4 regions of the Virgibacillus salarius genome follow, and region 1 is predicted to be linked to each of the others. Evidence: riboswitches for the same ligand, from Rfam matches in the RefSeq annotation. Region 1 holds a riboswitch; each other region holds the start of a gene.

Region 1 (6,208 bases):
TATCCGTAAGTAATAGCTAAGTCGCCAAGGCCTCCACCCCCTACTGCACCTGCCATGGCAGATGCACCTACGAGTCCAATGGTGGCAATCGTAATACCCAATAACAAGGAGCTAAGCGCTTCTGGAATAAGGAAGCGCATAATTATCTGTTTAGGTGTTGCACCCATAGCCTGTGCTGCCTCCATCACACCTGGATCAACCTCTAGTAGTGAATTTTCTATTAATCGAGCAATATATGGGCCAGCATATAAAATCATTGGAACAATAGCTGCCGCAGTTCCAATTGAAGTTCCAACTACCAAACGAGTAAATGGTATGACAGCAACCATTAAGATAATAAACGGAATAGATCGGAACACATTTATAATGGCATTTAATACGGTAAAAACTGCTTTATTTTCCCATAAATGACCTTTTCTTGTGACAACAAGTAAAATCCCTAAGATTAGACCAATTACAAACGAAAAAAGCAAGGAAACGCCAACCATTACAATAGTCTCCCATAATGCTTCCACAATTTGTTGACCATTAACTAACATCTGCTAGCACCTCCTTTACCGTTACCTTCTGTTGGTGAATATGCATGATAGCACGATTTATTTCATTTTCATCACCATCTAGTTTGACGATTAAATTGCCAAATGGTGTTCCCTGTAGCTCCGTAATACTGCCAAATAACACATTTACATCAACCGCATATTGCTTAGCAATTTCTGATAATAGCGGTCGTCCCGTCGATTCCCCAAGGAATACAATTCGATAAATTTTCTGACGTTGATCCAGCACTTTTAACAGCTCATATACGGATCTAGGAATATCATCATGCATCACAGACCGTACAAATTTATGTGCAATCTCTGTCTTTGGCTGTGCAAACACTTCGAATACGGAACCTGCTTCTACTACTTTCCCCTCATCCAATACCGCTACCTTATCGCAAATCTCGCGAATAACCCCCATTTCATGCGTAATAATCAAAATGGTTAGGTTATATTCTTCATTTATCTTCTTTAGCAGCTGTAAAATTGATTTCGTAGTTTCTGGATCTAGTGCTGAAGTTGCTTCGTCACATAATAATACCTTTGGCTTCGTAGCAAGGGCACGAGCAATTCCTACACGCTGCTTTTGTCCACCAGATAGTTGATCTGGATAATTATCTGCTTTATCTTTTAATCCAACAAACTCTAGTAGTTCTATAACCCGACGCTTCACTTCATCTTTTGGTACATTAGCAAGTAATAACGGCATCGCTACATTTGCGAATACTGTTTTAGCATTTAATAAATTAAAATGCTGAAAAATCATCCCGATGCTTCGTTTAGCTTCACGTAGATCCTTTGGAGAAAGGCTTAGCAAATCTTGATTATTAACCGTTACTTTTCCCGAAGAGGGACGTTCTAATAGGTTCACACAACGAATAAGGGAACTTTTCCCAGCACCACTAAAACCGATAACACCAAAGATTTCACCTTTTTCAATGTGCAAATTCACATCTTCTAATGCCTTTATTTGTTGTTGCTTTCCATTATAAATTTTACTTACACGTTCAAACGTAATCATGATGTATCACTCCTTTATGTCTGTACTAAAAATGCCTCTTCAGTTAAGAAGAGGCATCCATATACTATCCTCTTCTTATCTTTCAAGCTCTTAGCTTGCTGGATTTGGCACAGTACTTCATAGAGTCTGTTGCCGAGGTTTCAAAGGGCCAGTCCCTCCACCTCTCTGGATAAGAAGTTACGCTATAAAATTTTGTTCCGAATAAAAAAATCCCTCCTTGTTTGTAAGAAGAGATTTCCATATCTATTGGCGCTCTCTTCTTATTTTCCAAGCACAAATGACTTGTTGGATTTGGCACAGTACTTTGTAAAGTCCGCTGCCGAGGCTTCAAAGGGCCAATTCCCTCCACCTCTCTGAATAAGAAGTTTATATTTTGTAATTGATATATACAATACTACGCTTGCGACATCCTGTCAATTACTATTTGAAAATTTTTTATAAACCTGTCATTTATTTTTCTAACCGTTTATTGCTTTACTAAAAAAATTCTGTATAATTAGTCATAGTGATAATGATTCTCATTATCATCAATGGCGAAGGAGGTAATTATAATATGCAACATTTAGATATTACAGATGTAACTATTGTTGGTGGTGGACCAGCAGGTTTATATGCATCTTTTTATAGTGGCATGAGGGATTTATCAACTCGTATTATAGAATATCAACCAAAGCTTGGTGGTAAGGTACACGTATATCCAGAGAAAATGATTTGGGATGTAGGTGGATTAACTCCTGTAACTGGAGCTACCTTAATTGATCAAATGGCAGAGCAAGCATTGACATTCGATCCTGAAGTCATTCTCAACGAAAAAGTTACAAAAATAGAGAAAAATGAAGATAACCTATTTGTATTAACTTCCCATTCTGGTAATCAATATTTAAGTAAAACAGTAATTCTTGCAGTTGGTGGCGGTATATTAAATCCAATTAAAATTGATATTGAAGGTGCAGATCGATTTGAGGTAACAAATCTGCATTATACCGTACAAAGTCTTGAGCATTTCAAAAATAAAAACATTATCATATCTGGTGGGGGAAACTCAGCCATTGATTGGGCTAACGAATTAGAACCAATAGCTAAGCAGCTACATATGGTGCATCGTAAAAATGAATTTACAGGACATGAAGCACATATTTCGCAAATCATGAATTCTACAGCTAACATCCATTTTAATTCAACCATTGAGAAGTTGCATGCTAATGCACAAGGCGATCAAATCGAAGCCGTGGAAATACGAAACCACGAGACAAATCAAGAAGAAGAAGTGAAAACAGATGCGCTTATCATTAGCTATGGCTATGAACGAGAATTAACGTTTATTAAAGAAAGCCCTTTAAATATTGAAATAGAAAGGGATTTCTTTGTAAAAGGAACCTCGAAATCAGCTACTTCCATTGAAGGTCTTTATGCAGCTGGTGATATCTTATCGTTTGATGGGAAGGTACACTTAATTGCTGGAGCATTTGTAGATGCAGCGAATGCCGTTAATCAAGCAAAACTATTATTAGAACCTGATGCAACAGCAAAAGCAAGGGTATCTTCACATAACGATAAATTTAATTCAAGAAATAAAGCGCTATTAAGGCATCTATATCAAAAATCATAAGCTAAGGAGATTGAAAATGATTAAAAAATTGCGCTTACCAGTTTTTCTAGTTATTCTTGCTGTCTTCTTATCAGCATGTGGTGGTAATAATAGCTCAGAAGAAGAATCAGAAAATCAAGATAGCAATGAAGATAATAATAAACAAGAAGAAATGCGTAGTTTTGAAACCGCTAAAGGGAATGTCGATATACCAGTTAAACCAAAACGAATTGTCACCGACTACTACGGGGGCGAACTACTGTCCGTAGGTGCAAACGTAGTAGGTGCTGAACCAACAGCATTTGATAATCCATTTATATCAGATTTATTAAAGGATGCAACAGATGTTGGCTATCCACTCAATGAAGAAAAAGTATTATCGCTAAAACCGGATCTAATCGTCGTTATGTATGATGATAATTACGAGGCATTATCTAAGATCGCTCCAACCATTCATATCCCATACGGTACTACATCCGATGTAGAAGAAACCGTTAAGCTATTCGGTGACATCACAGGTAAGCCGGATCAAGCAGAAGCATTCCTCACTGACTTTCATAAAAAAGGAGAGGAAGGTCGTAAAAAATTAGAGGGTGTTATCGAGCCGGATGAAACATTTGGCATTTATGAGCTTACAAACAAAGGGGAATTGTGGACCTTTGGTGATAATTCGGGTAGAGGTGGACAAGCCTTGTATAATGCGCTCAAATTAAAGATGCCAGAGAAGAACAGTGAAGGAGAAAGTACGAAACAGCTTTCTCTAGAGGTACTCCCTGACTATGCAGCTGATTATATGTTCTTAACCACGTATGACCCTGAAAATGAAGGGACAGCTTTACAAGACTTGAAAGATTCTGCTGTTTGGAAAAATTTACAAGCTCATAAACAAGATCAAATCTTCTATAATGACTTTGATATTTTTTATCGTTACGACCCAATTGCAGTAAAGAAACAAATTGATTTATTCGTTGAGATGATTATCGAACGTAAAGAAAATCAGTAATCAAGTAAAACAAACTACTTGTTGGTCACTTACCAGCAAGTAGTTTGTTTAATATAAAGATGGACTACTCCAAGATTTCTAGTATTTCTCTGTTTTCCATGTGAAAAACGTTTTTACTTTCCTCATGGCTTTGGATAAATGCTTAGCTCAAAGAAACCGACGATAACAATACAAAATGCGGTAAATACATAAATACTGAATGCTAACAAGGTAAAGGTTTTTTTAAAATTTATTCTTGTTAAACTAATTAAACCAAAAAGTGTACCAAGAAAGGGTAGTACACCAAAGAAGATATTCGTAAGTCCCGCAACTTCACCGAAGGTTAGTAAAAAAATATTTAAATAGGCTAATGTAAGCAATGCACATATAAAAGACGCGATACCAAATTTCGTTTCTCTTAATTTTAGTCGTTTCTTTTTTTCTTTTCTATGAAATAAACTTACCAATTCCATAATCGCACCTCCCCTATATGAATCGCTCGAATTGCTTCATTTTCTTGTAGTTTTAATATCTCTTTTGTAGGTCCTGTAAGTACCCCGGCATAAACATGAATCCCATGGTTCATTAAATAACTAATCCGATCATTCAGCTCTAATGATTTTGCATGGGAAATGGCTACCGCTTGCTCTTCATATTTTTCTAGTAAATGAAGACTATCTAAGAATTGTGCTTCATTTGATTTTGAATTATTGTACGGTGACCAAGCATCAGGATCTGTTTGGGCAGGATAACCGATTGGCGCCAGATATCTTCCTTCTAGATCTTTACCTGTGGATTCTAAACCAGTATCTATAGCATACCATCGCCATTCCACATCCATTCCATCTACGATGTCTGGCATTTCATCTGGGTTTGTAAGTTTATTTAGTGAGACATATATTTCAGAAACAGTTCCTTCTGGCAGTTTTTCAAGTGTATCCCAAGCTGTATTATCTCGATTCGTAATCGTTGCTTTAGGGTGATATAGTTTTTTTGTATCAAAATATGGGATTCGCTCTTTCGGAGATTCTGTAATATAGTTTCGTACTGGCATTTTTGCATCATCGAATAGATATTTGACCTGCCACTCCCCTTGCTTTATATCCTTTTTGCCAATTCGTTTGAAAAGATCCATCTGAACTTGAAAATGAAATAAATTAATCTGCTCCTCTATCTCCATTTCTTCAAGACTAACATTTGGCTCCGTGACGTAAACTGTATTAATTGCAACATCTATAAGTTCTTCAGCCTTATTATTCACGCCATAGTACAGATAACTAGCTATCACCATAATAGGGTATATGAGTAATAGGATCATAACAACATAGGCTACTAAGGAAAATTTAGCATGCCGAATACTACTGTTTAGAATTTGCTGGACTTTTTCCGGAGGTATATCTTCACGATCATTCTCCTGATCAACAGATGGTATCTCTTTCCCTAGTATTTCCTGATAATCATCAAGCCTATCTAATTCCTCCTCTACTTCCAGAGCTTCCTCCTCTGACAGCTCACCATTATAATATTTTTTTAGCTTTTCTTTCCATTCTGTGCTCATGCTTCACTCCCCTTTTTTATAAAGCTGTCTAAGTCGTCCTCTTCCACGGAAAATATGGGATTTCAAGGTGTTCTCCTTTACTGATAGAATAGTAGCTGCTTCTTTATAGGAATATCCTTGAATATCACATAGAAGAATAGCATCCCGCTGTAAGGGCTTCAATTGATCAAGCTTTCGGTACAATTCTCTAATATGTAAGTGTTTTAAAAAATCTAGTTCTGTTGATTGATCGTGAGCTATTTTCGAAAAAAATTCTGGTTCCTGATAAACAATTCTTTTACTGTGCCTCATATAATCAATGAAAAGATGGTAGGCTATTTTAAACAGCCATGCTTTAAAGGACTTTGGCGGTGATCTATCTAATGCTATGTATGCTTTCATAAATGTATCGTGAGTCAAATCCTCTGCTAATTCCTTATCCTTACATAGGGAGAATAAATATCGATAAACATCTAAAATATAAAGCTTATATAAGTCTTGTATATCCAATATTCCTCCCCCTTCCTCCCTAAATAACGAA
Region 2 (6,208 bases), on a different contig from region 1:
TTTGCTCCAGATGCGTCTATCTGCCCCTGAATCGTTTCAACGGCTTCATCCAAGACATCTTTCACTGGTTCCCCTTTAGAGATAAAATTTAATGCATCATTAATTGGGTCCCAAACTTGCTGCATAGCAGGAACACTTGGCATAGGTTCACCATACTGCGTTTGTTCCGCAAATGCTGAAAAGATCGAATCATCCGCAATTACTGGATCTTCCATCGCATCATCACGAGCAGGAATCTCTCCAGCAACATCGTAATAAATCATCGAATTTTCATAGTTGGTAATATAAGCCATTAAGTGCTCTGCCCACTCCTTATTCTCGGAATAATAAGACAACATATAGGATTTAACTCCTACAAATGACTTCGGATTTTCTCCATTCTCTAAAACAGGTAATGGAGCTGCACCCAGGTCATCACCTAAAGCTTCCGAGTATTCTCGTACCATCCAAGGTCCATTGATAACAGTTGAAACTTTTCCTTCTTGGAATAAACCATTCATAATATCTGGAGTCAGATCTTGAGGAATATAGTTATTATCAAACCATTTTTGTACAAGTTCCCCTCCTTTTACAGATCCTTCATTAGCTAATCCAATATCTGAAATATCATAGTTACCAGCTTCATTCCTAAAAACATATGCTCCATTTCCAGAAAAGAAAGGATAAACAAAATAGAAGTTAGCTGCTTCCATTAAGAATCCAAATTCATCACTACTTGTATCTGTATCTCTCTCCGCAATTGACATAATATCTTGCATTGTTTCCGGTGTCTGTTCTACTAACGATTTATTATAGAACATTGCATACGTCTCAATGACGGCAGGATATCCCCAATAGTTATCTTCATACTGTACAGCTTGTAATGCGGTATCTGTGTAATCCCTTTCTTTATTTCCGAAATTGACTGGTTCTACTAATCCCCTAAGTACTAAATCACCAATTCTATCATGTGGTTGAAAAATGATATCAGGGCCGTTCCCAGCAGGTCCTTCCACGTCCAGTTTTTCAACCTGCTCCAACATATCCACTGGAACCATGTCTACTTTAATACCTGTTTCTTCCGTATAATTTTTCGTGATTTGCTTAACTGCTTCTTGTTGTTTTTCCTCTGCATTCACCCAAAGTTTCAGAGAATCTGGTTTTTCCGGCATTTCATTCTCTGCGGCTTTCCCATCGTTGCTAGAGTCTTCCTTTGGTTGATCTGGTCCACAAGCGACTAGAATCCCAGCCACTACTACCAATACAAATAAATAAATGAAGCTTTTTTTCACCCTGTACTCCTCCTAAATTTATTAATTTGAAAGATTGCATTTTTAATGAAAACGTTTGCGCAATCTTTGTATATTAATTATACAGATTCTCTTTAAAAACACAACTGAAATTTAGAAACTTCATATTATTTACTCTTCTAATAATATAGCGCTTACATTATTAAATAAATAATGTTAAGATAATCGATAAAGTGAATCTTCAACCTGTTGGGGTTTTGTTTATCCCCCGCTTCCCTATATTGTTTTCATTTTATTGGTTGAAGTGTGGTCTTATCGTCAGTTATATATGGGATAAACATTCCTTAAATTTTCGTCTTATTTTTAAAATAGCGCAAACGATTGTACAAAGGAGGAGAAAAATGCACAAAGAAGCTATCTATCACCGACCAAAAAATAATTTCGCCTATGCATATGACTGTGATACATTACATATTTTCTTGCAAACAAAAAAGAGTGATATACAATCCATTGATCTTATCCATGGTGATCCTTATGATTGGATAGATGGTCAATGGCAGACAACCATAAAACCGATGGAAAAATCAGGCTCTACTCATTTCCATGATTTTTGGTTTACACAAGTAAAACCTACATTCCGAAGAATGCGTTATGCTTTCATTTGTTCTGACGATGAAGAATCCTATATTTACAGTGAGGGAGGATTTTTTACACATCTTCCTAAAGACATAGCTCATTATTTTTGTTTTCCATACTTGAACAAAACAGATGTTTTCAACCCACCTGACTGGGTTAAGAAAACAATATGGTACCAGATATTCCCTGAACGTTTTGCAAATGATAATGAGAAATTAAATCCTAAGGGAAGTTTACCTTGGAATTCAACCTGCCCTAGCCCCACTAATTTTTTTGGAGGAGATTTCCAAGGAATAATTAACCACCTTGACTATTTAGAAGCATTAGGAATTAATGGAATATACTTGACACCGATTTTTAAAGCGCACTCAAATCATAAGTACGATACGATAGATTACATGGAAATTGATCCACAATTTGGAGACAAGAAGCTGTTTCGTGAATTGGTTAAAAAATGTCATCAGCGTGGAATAAAAATAATGCTCGATGCTGTCTTTAATCATAGTGGATTTTACTTTCCTCCGTTCCAGGATGTACTAGAAAAACAGGAGCAATCAAGTTATACGGATTGGTTTCATATAAAAGATTTTCCTATCCGTACGGAACCAGTACCAAATTACGATACGTTTGCTTTTGTATCGACAATGCCCAAATTAAATACAGAAAACGCTGCAGTACGAAATTATTTATTACAAGTGGCTCGTTATTGGATTAAGGAATTCGACATTGATGGCTGGCGCTTAGACGTTGCTAATGAAATTGACCATTCTTTCTGGAGAGACTTCCGTCGTACAGTTAAAGAGGCCAAACCAGATGCCTATATTTTAGGTGAGATTTGGCATGATTCAATGCCTTGGCTACATGGAGACCAATTTGATGCAGTTATGAATTATCCATTTACAAACAGTGTCATTGATTTTTTTAGCAAAAATGAAATAAAAGCATCTGACTTTACAGCGTCAATTTCAACATTACTGCATATGTACCCACGAAATATTAATGAAGTAGCCTTTAATCTCTTGGATAGTCATGACACGCCTCGCGTGTTAACATTAGCAAATGGTAATGTAGAAAAAGTAAAATTAATGTATTTATTTCAACTATCATTTGCGGGAACACCCTGCATTTATTACGGTGATGAAATTGGCATGCAAGGTGGTGAAGATCCTGGATGTCGCTCATGTATGGAATGGAACACCAACAGGCAAAATCTTGAACTATTTCAATTCATTCAAACACTCATCACATTGCGAAAAACAGATCCCCTTTTTGGCAATTATGGTAATTTCAGATTTATTTATGATGATAATGAAGCAAATCTTATTTGCTATGAAAAAAGGAATATAAATAGGCGCCTAGTTTTTATTTTACACGCAGGAAAAATGAAAACAAAGCTTAGCATCCATTCTATCATGGACGAGACTAAATCTATTAGTGAATGGTTCCTATCAAAACAAGGAATGATCAGGAAAGCATTGGATTCTAAAACCGATCCATTAATAATACAGCCACTTAGCTATCGTATTTTTGAAATGTAATAATTTTTTAAAATTTTCTCTTGACAGTCTATTTACTTTCTAAGATAATGAGTACAATCAAAACTTCATAATTTACCTATCGAGAGTCAGGGGAGGAAACTGGTCCATTGATCCTGCGGCAACCATACTCATTCAAAAAGAGTAATACGGTGCTAAATCCAGCAAACGAAAGTTGTTTGAAAGATGGGAACTGTAATGTATAAGCCAATCAAACCTCTTTCAATCTGAAAAGAGGTTTTTATTTTTTTCTCTAACTATTTTGGTGATTTAAAAGGAGGGATCAGATGGCACAGATCGATGATACGAAAATAAACGATATTATTTCAGCAATTCAAAGGGTCGAGTTTGGATCATTAGTAATTACGGTTCATGAAGGAGAGGTTACACAAATTGACACAACGGAGAAAAAACGCTATCCATTAAAACCAAAAGTAAAGAGAAAGTGATAGGAAAATAATTCTTTCACTTCTTTCATTATTACTCCACTTTGTTCGTATGTTGCGCTTATTGGAACACCAATGGCCATATTTGCAAAGTCGAAGTAAAGCTACTTAAATAACTTTCGCTTATGCTGATTAGACGACTAAAGGCACCCACTTGAAGAAGAATATATTCTTCGTATTAGTAGGGTGTCTTTTTTTAAATAAAAATTGGAAAGGAGTGTGATGAGAGATGGATTTATTAACTGAATTAGATAGAAGAATCCTTATTGGTGATGGTGCAATGGGGTCTTTACTTTATTCCTATGGAGTGGATCACTGCTTTGAAGAATTAAATCTTACATTAGAAGAACAAATTGCACAAATTCACCAAGCATATATTCATGCTGGTGCTGATTTAATTCAAACAAATACGTATGGTGCCAATTATATTAAGCTCGCCAGATATGGATTAGAGGATCAAGTAAAAAAAATCAATACAGCCGCTATAAAAATAGCAAAGCAAACGGCTAGTGAGGATGTATTTGTGCTTGGAACGATTGGTGGTATACATGGTACACAAACACTTCAAGCCACGAATGATGAAATTAAGAGAAGCTTTAGAGAACAGTTATATTGTTTACTATTGGAGGGGGTAGACGGTCTAATCTTAGAAACCTACTACGATCTAGAAGAGTTGACAACTGTACTTGAAATAGCTAGAGAAGAGACAGCGCTACCAATTATAGCGAATGTATCCATGCATGAGGCAGGTATACTACAAAACGGCATCCCTTTACCAGAGGCATTACAACGGTTACAAAACACAGGAGCAGATATTGTCGGAATTAATTGCCGCTTAGGTCCATTTCATATGCTTGATTCTTTAAAGGAGGTCCCTTTACTAGAAAGGTCATTTCTTGCAGCTTATCCAAATGCTAGTCTTCCTGCATATCGTGACGGAAAACTTATCTATGAAAATGAGCCAGATTATTTTAAAAGCTGTGCCAAAGATTTTCGTAATGAAGGGGTAAGGCTTCTTGGAGGATGTTGTGGAACAACTCCCGCCCATATTCAAGCAATTGCAGAGGGCGTTAAAGATTTAGAGCCGTTACAGGAAAAAGAAGTAATTCCTAAAGCAGAACCGATTGAAATTCGTAATAGTCCAATAGATAAAGAGCCCCGCTTAATAGATATGGTAAAGCAAAGACATTCTATTATCGTTGAATTCGACGCACCGAAACACTTAGATACGGAGGAGTATTTGGAAGGGATTAGAGCTTTAGATAAAGCAGGTATTGATGCAATTACACTTGCTGACAATTCATTGGCAACACCTAGAATCAGCAATATAGCAATCGCTGCAAAAATCAAACAGGAAATTGGTATCAAACCACTCGTGCATTTAACTTGTAGAGATCGCAATTTAATCGGATTGCAATCACATCTAATGGGATTACATGCACTTGAGATCAATGAAATCCTAGCCATTACTGGAGACCCTACTAAAATAGGAGATTTCCCTGGGGCAACATCGGTTTTCGACCTAACATCACTTGACTTAATTAAACTCATAAAACAATTTAATCAAGGTTTGTCATTCTCTGGTAAATCACTTAGACAACCTACTAAGTTTCAAGTTGGTGCGGCCTTTAATCCCAATGTTGCAAGACTAGATAAAGCTGTTAAGAGAATGGAAAGAAAAATAGATCGAGGTGCTGATTACTTTCTAACACAACCAATATACAGTAAAGAAAAAATTATCGAGCTTGCCGAAGAAACACAGCATATAGATAAGCCAATATATGTAGGCATTATGCCATTGACATCAACCAAAAATGCAGAATTCCTGCACAATGAAGTACCAGGAATTAAAATGCCAGAAATTATTCGGCAACGAATGAAAAACGTAGCAGTAGATAAGCAACAGTCCATCAAGCAAGGAATTGAGATTGCAAAGGAATTGCTTGATACTGCGCTAACACATTTCCAAGGCATCTATTTAGTAACCCCATTTATGCGTTATGACATCAGTATACAATTAGTAAACTATATCCATAAATCTTTAGAGATAAACCATTCATCAATGATGAAACGAATATAACCAAAATACAAATTACAGGAGGAAAAAGAATGACATTTACTGCAATTAGCTCTAACTTAGGTTACCCAAGAATTGGAGAAAAAAGAGAATGGAAACGAGCGCTGGAAAGCTTTTGGAAGGAAGAAATTACAAAAGAACAATTAATTAAAGAAACAGATAAAATCAGGTTAAAAAATTTGAAAAAGCAACAGGAGCTTGGCATTGATCTAATACCAGTTGGTGACTTCTCTTTCTATGATCATGTGCTTGACACATCAGCAATGTTCGGTGTTATTCCAGAAC
Region 3 (6,208 bases), on a different contig from region 1:
TTTCTTGATATTGTGCACGCTCTTTCGTGAAGTCTTCCATTTTTAAATTGGTAATGTTCTGCTTAAGGACTTGCATTATATCATTGGCTCCGATAGTTATTAATACTATATCAGATCGCTTAATCGAGGAAACAACTTCGGGTTTATCCAGTCTTTTAAGCAGCTGATCAGAGCGATTACCGCGGACACCTAGATTATCGAATGTTACTACTTTTTTATCCTTGTTAATAGCCCGTTCCAAAATCCCTACATATCCACCTTGTGCGGTTGAATCGCCAACTCCTTGTGTAAGGGAATCACCTATTGCTGTAACATGTGTTTTATTTGAAAAGAACTGAATGGTTTGTTCAACAGCACTTACTACCATTTCGGAGAATGGCTTTTCTTCCGTTTGATCATCTTGTTTTTCATCTTGATCTGTCTTAGTCGCTTCTTTCTGCTGATCCCCATTTGTTTTACTGTCTTTCTCCGAAATGATAACATCATTTAACTTTGGGTCAGGCTGATGTGTCAGGAAAAAGATAAGACTGATCCCTAAAAGCATCACAAAAATAGCACCGAAATAATAGTAGTTTTTCTTCATGTTTACTCACACCTATGCTGTTATGTTCATAACCTTTTTTCTTTATTGTCTCATGTATAAAATACATTCGAAAGTATTTCCTATATATATGTACTTCATAACTTGTTCAATGAAGGAAATAAAGTGAAACCTCAATCCGCTGGGGCTTTTGTCTATCCCTTACTGATTGCTAGTACCACAAGGGTATGACCTAAAGGACTTTCAATTAATCGGACATTTACTGACAGTCGATCCCCACATTTACCCATATTGGTTTTACTTTATTGCTTGAAGTAGGGATCTTACTGCCAGTTATATACGGGATAAAATAAGATCGCCTTCAATAACAGGCGATCAGTAAGGGAAGGTTATTTATAATTTTTCCAATCGGTAGTAAAAGTAAACCTCCTTTCTAAAAGTGAAACAGTTTTGTTACATAAATAATTAGTTCTAAATTTCTAAAATTAGTTTGATTCCAGCATACTGTTTGCTCGTTCAAACATGAGTGAGGTCAGAAGCATCGTCTTGTGATCGCAATGCTAAAAACTCGTCATAAGGATTTTTTGCGGTAATAACAGTGATCCCAGCTGCTTTGGCATATTCTAAAGTACTATTTTGATAAGGCTGTTCCAACCATACTATTTTTCCTTGTTTATTTATAACTTGTTCGATAACACCTGATGGGAGGTCTGATTGGAGAAACCATACAGCATCAAGCTCAGTTGGAATAGCTGATAAGTCTCTGAACACATGCTGAGATTCTTCAGTTGTTGAATGACTTATATAATAAAGCTCAAAACCAATAGATTGTAGCTGTTTGACTTTTTCCCTTTCTTTCTCTCCTGCATCTTCCCAGCCGTATACGGCAATGGTTTTTTTTCGTATATTTCCATTATTACGATCAAACGGAGAGCTAAGTAGCCAACTGATAGCGACGGAATCATTGGTTGTTATCGTTTTTGCTTCGCCAGTAGCTTCAGCGATAGCAGCATCTAAGGTGTATAATAAGTCGGTAACAGACTCCAAACCAATCGATAGACGAATTGTTTCCTCCGTAACACCACTAGTTTTTAATTCTTCAACGGTTAGTTGTTGATGCGTTGTTGAAGCAGGATGAATAATTAGTGATTTTGCATCACCAACATTAGCTACATGTGACCATAATTCAATACATTCAATTAATTGTCGTCCAGCTTCTCTCCCCCCTCGAATTCCAAAAGTGATGATAGATCCAGCACCTTCACTAAAATATTTTTTAGCTCGCTTGTTTGATGAATGGCTTTGTAAACCTGGGTAGTTCACCCATTCGATCGCAGGATTTTTAGCTAAGTATTCGGCAATTATCTGTGCATTTTTATTATGTTGAGGAATACGAAGATGCAAGGTTTCTAAACCCTGTAATAGTAAAAACGCATTATGCGGGCTAATACACGCACCAATATCACGCAATAATTGTACCCTTAATTTAGTAGCAAAAGCCGCAGGACCAACATCAATGAAACGGAGGCCATTATAGCTCTCATCTGGTTCTGTAAAGCCAGGGAATTTGCTGTTATTCCAATTAAACCTTCCGCCATCAACGACAACACCTCCAATGGTCGTACCATGTCCTCCTATCCATTTTGTAGCGGAGTGGACCACAACATCTGCTCCCCATGCTATCGGCTTAGCAATATAAGGTGCGAATGTATTATCAATTATTAAAGGAATATTATAAGAATGAGCTAAAGCAGCAATGGTCTCGACATCAAAGATGTGCAGACTAGGGTTCGTAATAATTTCACCGAAGATTGCTTTTGTTTTATCTGTGATAGCAGCTTCGACTTCATTCTTGTTCTTGCCATTAACAAATTTAACCGTTATACCATAGCGAGGAAGTGTGTTTGCAAATAGATTATAAGTACCACCGTATAAATTACTGTCAGCTATAATTTCATCTCCTGTACTAGCAACATTTAGGATAGCAAAGGTAATAGCTGCCATTCCAGATGCTGTTGCTACTGCTGCTACACCGTCTTCTAATTCGGCAATTCGTTGCTCGAAAGCATCTACGGTAGGGTTCCCTATCCGTGTATAAATGTTACCCGGTTCGGTAAGGCCAAATAGATTCTGTGCGTGCTCCGTGTCACGAAAAACATAGGATGTTGTTTGATAAATAGGGACAGCTCTAGAACCCGTGGTTGGGTCTGGCACCTGACCTCCGTGTAGTAATACTGTATCTGGTTGTTTCTGGTGAAATTTTGCCATTATTCATTCCTCCTAGGATAGTTTGTAGTTCTGTATTGCCACGACTAGTATTGACGTGGCCAGTTACTGAATAGCAATCCTTGTGTCTGGAGGAAGAGGGGGAAAATGAAAAAGCCCTCTTCCTAAGAAGAGGGCTTGGATTTAACCTTTCCTCCTCTTATCTTCCAGATCATAAAATGGATCTGTAGGATGTAGCACCGTAAAAAGCAATATTTCATCGCTTTTTGGTTGCTGGGCTTCACAGGGCCTATTCCCTCCACCGCTCTTGATAAGAGATGTATTTTTCTAAATTATTGAATATTATATAGGTGTACATAATCTTTTGTCAACCACTAGTTTTAAATCGTAACAAAAGGCAGGCATAATACCATCGCCAAAACGTAAGAAAACCTAGAGCATGTTATATCTTTTTATACATGCTTTTTCCTCAGTGGTCTTCGGTAGCTCGTAAGCATAAAGTTTACTAGAGCTATCCAAATGAACGCGAAAGCAATTAAATGAGCAGAAGTAAAGGCTTCTTTATATATAAATACGCCTAGTAATAACATTAATGTTGGTGCAATATATTGCAAGAATCCGACCATTGCTAAAGAAATGCGTTTCGCTCCACTTGCAAACAGTAACAAGGGAATTGCTGTCATAACACCTGCACCCATTAATAATAGGTTCGTAGATGAAAAGAATTCATGAAGCTGAAAGGCGTTATCAGGGTAAATGGCTAGGTAAATAATTGCGAAGGGGAGAATAAGCATGGTTTCAATGGTTAACCCTATCATTGGTCCGATATCGACCTTTTTCTTCAATAAACCATACAGTCCAAAGCTGATGGCAAGTAATAATGACACCCAAGGAAACACACCATAGCTTATCGTTAAATAAAGCACACCGATTCCTGCTAGAATAAATGAAATAGTTTGACGGAAAGTAAAGGCTTCTTTTAATACGATAATTCCTAGTAATATGCTTATAAGTGGATTAATATAATAGCCCAGACTTGCTTGAACAACATGATTACTATTAACGGCCCAAATAAATATTAACCAATTTAGACTAATTACTAGCGTAGCCAAAGAAATACCAAATAGCTTCTTTTTATTATGAAGCAATTCCTTCCATTCCTTCGTAAAATCCGACCATTTACGCATAATGAGAACAAGTAAAAATGTGAAGACGAAAGACCAAATAATGCGGTGAGCTAATGTTTCCCCTGGAGAAACATGGTCAAGAAGCTTCCAATAGATTGGTAGAAATCCCCATAATATGTATGCTGATGATGTGTAGATCATACCGTTCCGATCCTGATTAGCGTTCATAAGGTTTCATCCCTTCTTCCGGTATAAAGTAAATCTATTTTAGAATTGCTCCAGAAAAAAAGCAAAGATAACGTCTCTAAAGAAAACGTATTCATTTATGCGTTTATTTGAATAGGATATATATAGGTGGTCAGTTTACAAGAGTTTACGTGAGGAGGAATGGATGTGAAGAAGAAAGAAAAGCAATTGGAGACGAAGGTTGTTCATGAAGGTTATCATTCAGAAGAGATGTTAGGAAGTTTAGCAGCTCCTTTATTTCAAACCTCTACTTTTACATTTGATTCAGCAGAACAAGGAGAGCGGCGTTTTGCAAGGGAAGAGGATGGTTTTGTATATTCGCGTTTAGGTAATCCTACTGTACAGCTTTTGGAAGAGCGGATTGCGGCATTAGAAGGAGGGGAGCGAGGGTTGGCTTTTTCCTCTGGAATGGCTGCCGTTTCAGCGGTATTAATTTCACTAACAAAAGCAAATGATCATATTCTTTGTTCTTCCGGGCTTTATGGCTGTACGTATGGATTGTTATCCATGTTAAAGGATAAGTATCATATTAATCATGATTTCTCAGAAATGAATTGTGAGGAAGAGGTTTTGGCTTGTCTAAGGCCAGAAACAACCTGTATTTATATTGAAACACCAATTAATCCCACCATGAAGCTGATCGATCTACAAATGGTAGCAACGGTTGCAAAGCGCTACCATATTCCGGTCGTTGTAGACAATACCTTCTCATCCCCTTATATTCAGCGACCACTGGAATTTGGTTGTGATGTTGTTGTTCATAGTGCTACAAAATATATTGGCGGACACGGAGATGTAATTGGTGGTTTGGTAGTAGGAAGAAGTTCATTTCTTGACGGTGTTGCCATGACGACACAAAAAGATATTGGAGGCGTTCTTTCGCCATTTGATGCTTGGCTATTATTAAGGGGTTTGAAAACACTGCCGATTCGGCTTGATCGACATTCAGATAATGCAGAAAAGATTGTGGAGAAATTAGGTACTCATCCAAGGATTTCAACTATTTATTATCCAGGTGATAGGGAGCATCCAAATTTTGCGATATATCAAAAGCAGATGAAGCGTGGTGCTGGAGTTATATCATTTGAATTAGTTGGGGATAAATACGATGTTCAACAGTTCTTAAATAACTTGGAGTTTTTAAAAATTGCAGTTAGCTTAGGAGATGCAGAGACGCTTATACAACATCCATCAACAATGACACATGCGGTTGTGCCAGAAGCTGAGCGTGACATGATGGGAATAACGGAGCAGCTGATCCGTTTATCGGTGGGTTTAGAGGCTTGGCAAGATATTTGGGAGGATTTGGAGCAAGCATTAAACAAGCTAGATGACAAGTAGCGAAGAAATAATACGCTTATGCTAGTAGTAGCTGGTATAGGTTTTTTTTTGACCTGGTTAAACAGTTCAAAGTAACCCTTAACGAAAAGACTGTTAGATATACAAAAACATAAGATACGCTGGTGTTATTAATAATGAGATCATATATAATGTTCATTCATGATGTCAGTACCACATTTATGAATCGTAAATACGATTTGATACGTAGAAAGGTTATGGTTTTCTTTCATATGAAGTGCTTTATAACAGCATCAAGGTACATAAAAAGGATAAAATTTAATACAATAAGCTAATATCATTTATTCTATAAATAATAGGTAGCGCTTGCATTCTGCTAAGCTAACGACAAATTAAAATGTATGCTATATTATTGATTGTAGAGGTGATGGATATATACTCTTTCTACTTTAGCGTAATTTGATGTCCTCACCCTTAAAAATAGGAACAGTCTAGTTTGGGGAGGATAATAGAAAATTGTTACTGGATAAGACATGGCACGAACTAAAACAATTTTCATGTAAGGGGGGATTTGTCAGACTATGGAAATACTGTCATACTTATTAGGATTTATTTTAATTTTTAATATTGCCTTAGGTGTTTCTATTATCTTTTTGGAACGAAAGGATGCTAGTGCTACATGGGCGTGGTTAATGGTATTATTGTTTATTCCAATTGCAGGTTTCTTTTTATACTTAATCTTTGGTAAGCCGATTAGTAAACGAAGGAT
Region 4 (6,208 bases), on a different contig from region 1:
CTTGTTCATTTTATATCGTTCTTATCTTTTGTCTAACTTTCTTGATACATAATCGCCAATAAATTGAAATAGAAAAACAATGCATACAATAATGATGGAACATATAAGTACAACATCAAAGTCCCTACGTTGAAAGCCAGAGTAGTAGGCGTAGCTGCCTAATCCACCTGCACCAATTGCACCTGCCATCGCTGTATAACCAATTAATGCAATAGCTGTTACCGTAATACCCGAGATCAATGCTGGCATTGATTCAGGTAACAATACTTTAAAAATAATCGTACTGGTCTTTGCTCCCATTGCCTTTGCAGCCTCAACGACACCTTTGTCAACCTCTCTCAGTGCTATTTCTACAAGCCTTCCATAAAATGGAGCTGCGCCAATAATTAATGCTGGTAACGCCGCGTTTGGACCACGGATAGTTCCAATTAAAAAGTTAGTAAACGGGAAAAGCAACAAAATCAATATAATAAAGGGAATAGCTCGAAATACATTTACTACCGTCGCTATAACAAGATTTAATAACTTATTCTGCCAAATTCCACCTTTTTGAGTAAGGAATAGAAGCAATCCTAACAATAACCCAATAATAAACGTTCCAACTAAAGCAATGATCGTCATATAAAAAGTCTCATAAGTTGCTTCTATAAAATCTTCTACTTTAATATTTGGTAATAAATTAGTTAGCATCGTGGATAACCTCCAATTCTACGGAGGTTTCTTCACGAACAAACGAAATAGCTTTGTTCATATCTTTTTCATTACCGTCCATTTGAATAAATAAGGTTCCATAGGCACCAGCCTGTGTTTGCGTTATTTTCCCTTGTAAAATGCTAATGTCCACACCATATTTTTTTATAATTTGACTAATTAATGCGTCGTTCGTTGTTTCTCCAACAAAATGAAGTCTGATTAGCTTTCCATTTTGATAACGGTTCATAACATGTGATATATCACTATCTTCCTCGTCAGACCCCATAATTTGTTTGACGAACTTTTTAGTAACAGTTTGCTTTGGATGTAGAAACACATCGAGTACATTCCCTTGTTCTACAATCTTTCCATTTTCCATAACAGCAACTTGATTACATATTTTTCGAATCACTTGCATTTCATGTGTAATAAGAATAATAGTTAACCCTAAATTTTTATTAATATTAACAAGTAAATCTAATATTGCGTTCGTCGTTTCTGGGTCAAGTGCCGAAGTTGCTTCATCACATAATAAAACCTTTGGCTTATTTGCCAAGGCACGTGCAATACCGACTCGCTGCTTCTGACCACCACTTAGCTGGGCGGGGTAGGATGTTTCTTTTCCCGTTAACCCAACTAGCTCAATCAATGTTTTTACACGATTATCCCTTTCCGCTTTAGGAATCCCAGCTATTTCCAAAGGAAAAGCAATATTATCGGCAACAGTTCGCGACCAGAGCAAATTAAAATGCTGGAATACCATCCCAATATCTTGCCTTACTAATCGAAGTTCTCGTTTATTTAATGTCGTAATTTCCTTGTTATTCATTGTAATTCGACCACTGGTTGGTTCTTCAAGGCGATTTAATAATCGAACGAACGTACTTTTACCCGCTCCGCTATAACCAATAACACCAAAGATGTCTCCTTGATCAATCGAAAGGGTCAAATTATCTACAGCTGCTGTATTGCTTTTGTTTGAAGTAAAGACCTTACTCAAACCCTGTATCGATATCACACGTAATCCTCCTTTTATTTACATACATTTGTATTATGTCCTTAAATACAATTAAAAACGCCTTTCTGTAAGAGAACAGAAAGACGTTTGTTTGCCTTTTCGTCCCCTCATCTATCAAAGCCTAGGCTTTGCAGGAATTAGCACCTTTCAAGCATGATAGCTTGAAGGTTGCCGCGGTTTCATAGGGCCAGTCCCTCCACCGCTCAAGATAAGAGTTTTCAACTATTTAATTACGATAAAAGATATATTAGCATGCTGTATAAACAATGTCAACGATTTTCAGCTAACTATTCTTAAACATTTCCGGCTTATAATCTAATAAATATCGATAAATATTAGGTATGGAATGAAATGCGTACACTTTTTCTACAATTCGATTATCCTTCTTAACAACAAGACACGGTACACTTTCTATTTGATTATCCTGCATAAATTCTGGATACAAGGATGCATTCATCTCATAAAAAATGTCTTCTTGATGTACAGACTCAATTTTCTTTAGCATGGACCTTGCTAAATTGCACGTACCACAAAAAGGAGTAAATATATAAAGAAGGTAGTGGTCTCTTTTCAAAAGTTCGGCTGTAATTTGTTGCAAACATATCACCTTATTTAAACTCATTCATAGTGCTTGCTAAGTCCTACCCATTACTTTTACACCTTGTTTAGATTAAGAAAATCGGATTAACAGCGATTCGTTTACTCACTAATACTTGAGCTAAAATATTTTCAGGAGTTGTTGCTACTTCTCGATATTCACTACTAACATAGATGTGTTCTGCATGTGGTAGTTCTCTTGCCAATTGCTTTCGCAGTTTTTGGCCTGATTCATCCTCATCTACTAAAATGTAGACGTCTTTATCATCTAATGCGTAATCCTCTAACATTTGATCGAATCGTTCAACACCTAATGTTCCATTCGTACATATAATCGTTACATCGTCAGTAATAACCTTTCTAATTTGCTTTTTATCTGTTAAGCCTTCTACGATAATAATTTTTTCTAATTCGTCAGTTATCATCACATAGCACTCCTCAGTAAATCAAGCGGAAGGTTTTAATATCGCTCACTTCTACTATGTTATCAGTAGTTGTCTTTTCGAAATGTGACTTTCCTTTATTATATGATGAAATGTAGTTATTTAGTGATACGTCCAATTCGTAATGTTGAGCAATTAGTATAGCTGTAAAAACATGGCTGATTCCAACCAAAGGTTGTTTATCAGCCATTTATTTTTCTGATATGCAATTAGTCTTGATTTACGATCTCATCATATGCATCAGCAGATAATAAATCATCAAGCTCTGTCTCTTCAGATGGTTCAATCACGACCATCCAAGCTTTCTCGTAAGGAGATTCATTTACGAATTCAGGGCTATCCTCTAGCTCTTCATTCACTTCAATAACCTTACCGCTAATTGGAGCATATAATTCAGAAACTGTTTTCACTGATTCTACACTACCAAATGGTTCATTTACTTCTAATTCATCACCAGGTTCAGGGAGCTCTACGAACACAATATCTCCTAATTCATCCTGAGCAAAATCAGTAATCCCAATACGAACTTTTCCATCTTCTTTTTTTACCCATTCATGTTCTTTTGAGTATAATAATTCTTTAGGTACGCTCAAACTATCCCCTCCAATATGTAATTCACTTTTACTATACAAGGTATACGCGCAATTATCCAGTATTTCTTTTTAACTTTTCATATTATTTGTTCATACGGTTTTTTCCAAAAGTCCATAAATACATGTCTTATTTTGGACGTTTCTTTATGTCTGTTATTTTACGTAAGTCTATCCTAAACATGCTCTGTTCAAAGAGAAATTAAAGCCACGTATTTTCAAACATCTCCTCTTTAAAACCGACTGTTACTTTTGAGTCATCTGCGACAATTGGACGCTTAATTAGCATGCCATCGGTGGCTAATATTGTTGCCATCTCTTCATCAGATGCATCTTTTATTTTATCCTTGATATTTAGTTCTCGATATTTTTTTCCGCTTGTATTAAAAAACTTTTTGGCAGGAAGCTCACTTTTATCAAACAGATCTAATAATTCTTCTTTTTTCGGTGGAGATTCAACAATATGAATTAACTGATATTTAACCTGATGATCATCCAACCATTTCTTTGCTTTTTTGCATGTATCACAATTTGGATACCAATAAACGGTGACTGCCATGTAGACTCTCCTTTGTAATCTAGTTTAGATTTATTATAGCAAAATAGCGGATGTAAATTCGACTAAAATGTTGACCTATAAAAAGTGATGGTCTGATTCGAAAGTCATGTCTCTGGTCAACATTGAAAAAATTGGTTCTTGTCGAAGGCTTGCCATGGTCCCAGAGTCAACTTTTTCCGTATCTTATGTTTACTACCTGCGAGATCTTTCGCTCATGCTATTCCCACAGGCGTCTCCGCCATCCTCTCTGCAATTAGACACTAGAACATCGCCCCTTTCATCATATTGTAATTCACCAACCAAAAACAAAAATGAACTGATTGTTTATGAGGGATCTACGATAAAGTTATAACTAAATTAGAGATGATATCGAACTCTTTAACTTATGCAAAATAAAGTGGGTGAAGGCGGAATTTCAAATTAATACAAACCAAACGAAACACTGAGGCAAGGACAAAACACAACTTCTTTACTCAAAATGCGAATAATCATGTTATCAATAGAGATATCATCGCCGCACCGTGAAACTATACGCTCTTTCCGCGGGCATAGCACATAGCCGTCAAGTTAAGCAGGATATTTTAAAACCTAAAAAGTTATTCGTTATTCTGACATTATAAATGGAATAATTTGGAGGGATTACGTATGGCTAAGCAATATCATTTTGACTCGTTTGTAAAGCGTGTGCTCGATATTTTATCTATTTCTGAACTTCGCAATGTTGCTCGAGAATCAGGTTTTGTACAACGATTGAAGAAGATAATGCCGGAAGATTTCTGAAGTATATGTGCCTTCTTACATGTTTTTTACATGATAGTGATAGGTAGCTTCAGGAATACCCACAACAAGAAAAATATCTTTTAATCGGAATCCTTCTTCTTTGAGTTCGAATGCCACCTTTGCCTGTGCTTTTCGTAGAAGGCATTCGGATTCTCCCGAAAAGCTTTTAGCTTTTTTAAGTAGGCATTCTCTAGCCTTAGTAGTTCACAACCTTCACTTTATATTCTTCACTATATTTAGCCACAAACCCCCCCTGAAATTAGTTTTTCACTCTAACTTCAGGGGGGGTGGTACCACATCGTTCGTTTTTAATTGTTTCTTCATTCTTTTGTCTTAGTGTCGATGTTTCGTTCATTTAATGGGCTGTTGTCTCAGCATGATATATTACAACACATATTTTTCTTCTTTAATAATTTGCTTTGCTATTTCTCGTTTCTTGGCAATTACATTTGTAGGCGTATGGCGAGTTAGCTTCCGTAATGAAGATAACATCATTCTTAGTGTATCTCCTTCTTCTACAGCAATTAATGTTTCTTTTGCATCAGCTTCTATACGATTAAATGCTTCTTGTACGAATACTTGCGTATAGAGTAGCTTTTGTTTATGCTTTGCTTCTCCATCTTTTTTAATTGCCTTTTCAGTACGTAGAATAGCAGCTTCCATATTGTAAACCTCAGCTACCATATCTGCTAAATTCACTAATATTTCTTGTTCTTTTTCTATTTTTTGCATATATTTTTGAGCTGCAAGCCCTGCACCAAGTAAGACAATTTTCTTCGCATTTTTCAGTAGATGCTTTTCTTGCTCAAGTGTTTCAGTACCTACCTCTTCCGGCATAAGCATCATCAGCTCTTCTTGGAGTGCCTGTGCTTTTTGAAGAAGTGGTAGCTCGCCTTTCATCGCCTTTTTCAATAGCGTGCCTGGAACGAGTAAACGATTAATTTCGTTAGTTCCCTCAAAAATACGATTTATTCGCGAGTCACGATAGATACGTTCCACTTCATATTCTTGCATAAATCCATATCCACCATGCATTTGAACTGCTTCATCTGCCGCATAATCTAGTAATTCCGTACACGTATATTTATTCATGGAACATTCAATCTGATACTCTGCAATAGCTCGTGCCACTTCTCTACCATCATTTAATTGTTCTTGTGTTAAAGCTCCCATACGCTGTTCGAACAATCCGACGGTTCGGTAAACAGAGCTTTCATTCGCATACGTCTCTGCAGCAATCGTAGCTAGTTTTTCTTGTGTTAAAGAGAAGCTGGAGATTGGTGTATTAAATTGCTTACGCTCATTCACATATTTTACAGCTAATTCCAGCGCTCGCTTTGAACCACCAACTCCGCCAATAGCTAGCTTATAACGCCCTACATTTAAAATATTGAACGCTATAATATGGCCACGTCCCTTTTCTCCTAATAAATTTTCTACTGGAACTTCAGCATCTTCCAAGATTAATGTACGCGTAGAGGAACTCTTTATCCCCATTTTCTTTTCTTCCGGTCCGGTAGATACACCT

The links. Region 1 has a riboswitch for S-adenosylmethionine ahead of ABDZ84_RS01520 (methionine ABC transporter ATP-binding protein). Riboswitches for the same ligand answer to the same signal wherever they lie in the genome.
Region 2: another riboswitch for S-adenosylmethionine. It lies ahead of ABDZ84_RS06375 (YezD family protein); the one in region 1 lies ahead of ABDZ84_RS01520 (methionine ABC transporter ATP-binding protein).
Region 3: another riboswitch for S-adenosylmethionine. It lies ahead of ABDZ84_RS09565 (PLP-dependent aspartate aminotransferase family protein); the one in region 1 lies ahead of ABDZ84_RS01520 (methionine ABC transporter ATP-binding protein).
Region 4: another riboswitch for S-adenosylmethionine. It lies ahead of ABDZ84_RS15430 (methionine ABC transporter ATP-binding protein); the one in region 1 lies ahead of ABDZ84_RS01520 (methionine ABC transporter ATP-binding protein).

What each region holds. Positions count from the first base shown of each region.
Region 1 covers NZ_BAAACY010000008.1:62,158-68,365, forward strand. Annotated here, with positions in the region: gene ABDZ84_RS01515 (methionine ABC transporter permease) at 1-539, opposite strand, end outside; gene ABDZ84_RS01520 (methionine ABC transporter ATP-binding protein) at 529-1,560, opposite strand; SAM riboswitch class I at 1,633-1,736, opposite strand; SAM riboswitch class I at 1,818-1,924, opposite strand; gene ABDZ84_RS01525 (NAD(P)/FAD-dependent oxidoreductase) at 2,114-3,169, shown strand; gene ABDZ84_RS01530 (ABC transporter substrate-binding protein) at 3,186-4,151, shown strand; gene ABDZ84_RS01535 (hypothetical protein) at 4,274-4,603, opposite strand; gene ABDZ84_RS01540 (anti-sigma factor) at 4,591-5,688, opposite strand; gene ABDZ84_RS01545 (sigma-70 family RNA polymerase sigma factor) at 5,692-6,177, opposite strand.
Region 2 covers NZ_BAAACY010000043.1:28,585-34,792, reverse strand. Annotated here, with positions in the region: gene ABDZ84_RS06385 (sugar ABC transporter substrate-binding protein) at 1-1,271, opposite strand, end outside; gene ABDZ84_RS06380 (glycoside hydrolase family 13 protein) at 1,631-3,403, shown strand; SAM riboswitch class I at 3,477-3,593, shown strand; gene ABDZ84_RS06375 (YezD family protein) at 3,688-3,849, shown strand; gene ABDZ84_RS06370 (bifunctional homocysteine S-methyltransferase/methylenetetrahydrofolate reductase) at 4,076-5,926, shown strand; gene metE (5-methyltetrahydropteroyltriglutamate--homocysteine S-methyltransferase) at 5,956-6,208, shown strand, end outside.
Region 3 covers NZ_BAAACY010000070.1:10,860-17,067, forward strand. Annotated here, with positions in the region: gene ABDZ84_RS09560 (SGNH/GDSL hydrolase family protein) at 1-583, opposite strand, end outside; gene ABDZ84_RS09565 (PLP-dependent aspartate aminotransferase family protein) at 1,058-2,809, opposite strand; SAM riboswitch class I at 2,964-3,084, opposite strand; gene rarD (EamA family transporter RarD) at 3,220-4,122, opposite strand; gene megL (methionine gamma-lyase) at 4,288-5,481, shown strand; gene cls (cardiolipin synthase) at 6,021-6,208, shown strand, end outside.
Region 4 covers NZ_BAAACY010000121.1:9,822-16,029, reverse strand. Annotated here, with positions in the region: gene ABDZ84_RS15435 (methionine ABC transporter permease) at 22-690, opposite strand; gene ABDZ84_RS15430 (methionine ABC transporter ATP-binding protein) at 680-1,711, opposite strand; SAM riboswitch class I at 1,816-1,926, opposite strand; gene ABDZ84_RS15425 (thioredoxin family protein) at 1,995-2,318, opposite strand; gene ABDZ84_RS15420 (toprim domain-containing protein) at 2,377-2,733, opposite strand; gene gcvH (glycine cleavage system protein GcvH) at 2,961-3,344, opposite strand; gene ABDZ84_RS15410 (arsenate reductase family protein) at 3,544-3,900, opposite strand; gene ABDZ84_RS15405 (hypothetical protein) at 4,546-4,680, shown strand; gene ABDZ84_RS15400 (acyl-CoA dehydrogenase family protein) at 5,065-6,208, opposite strand, start outside.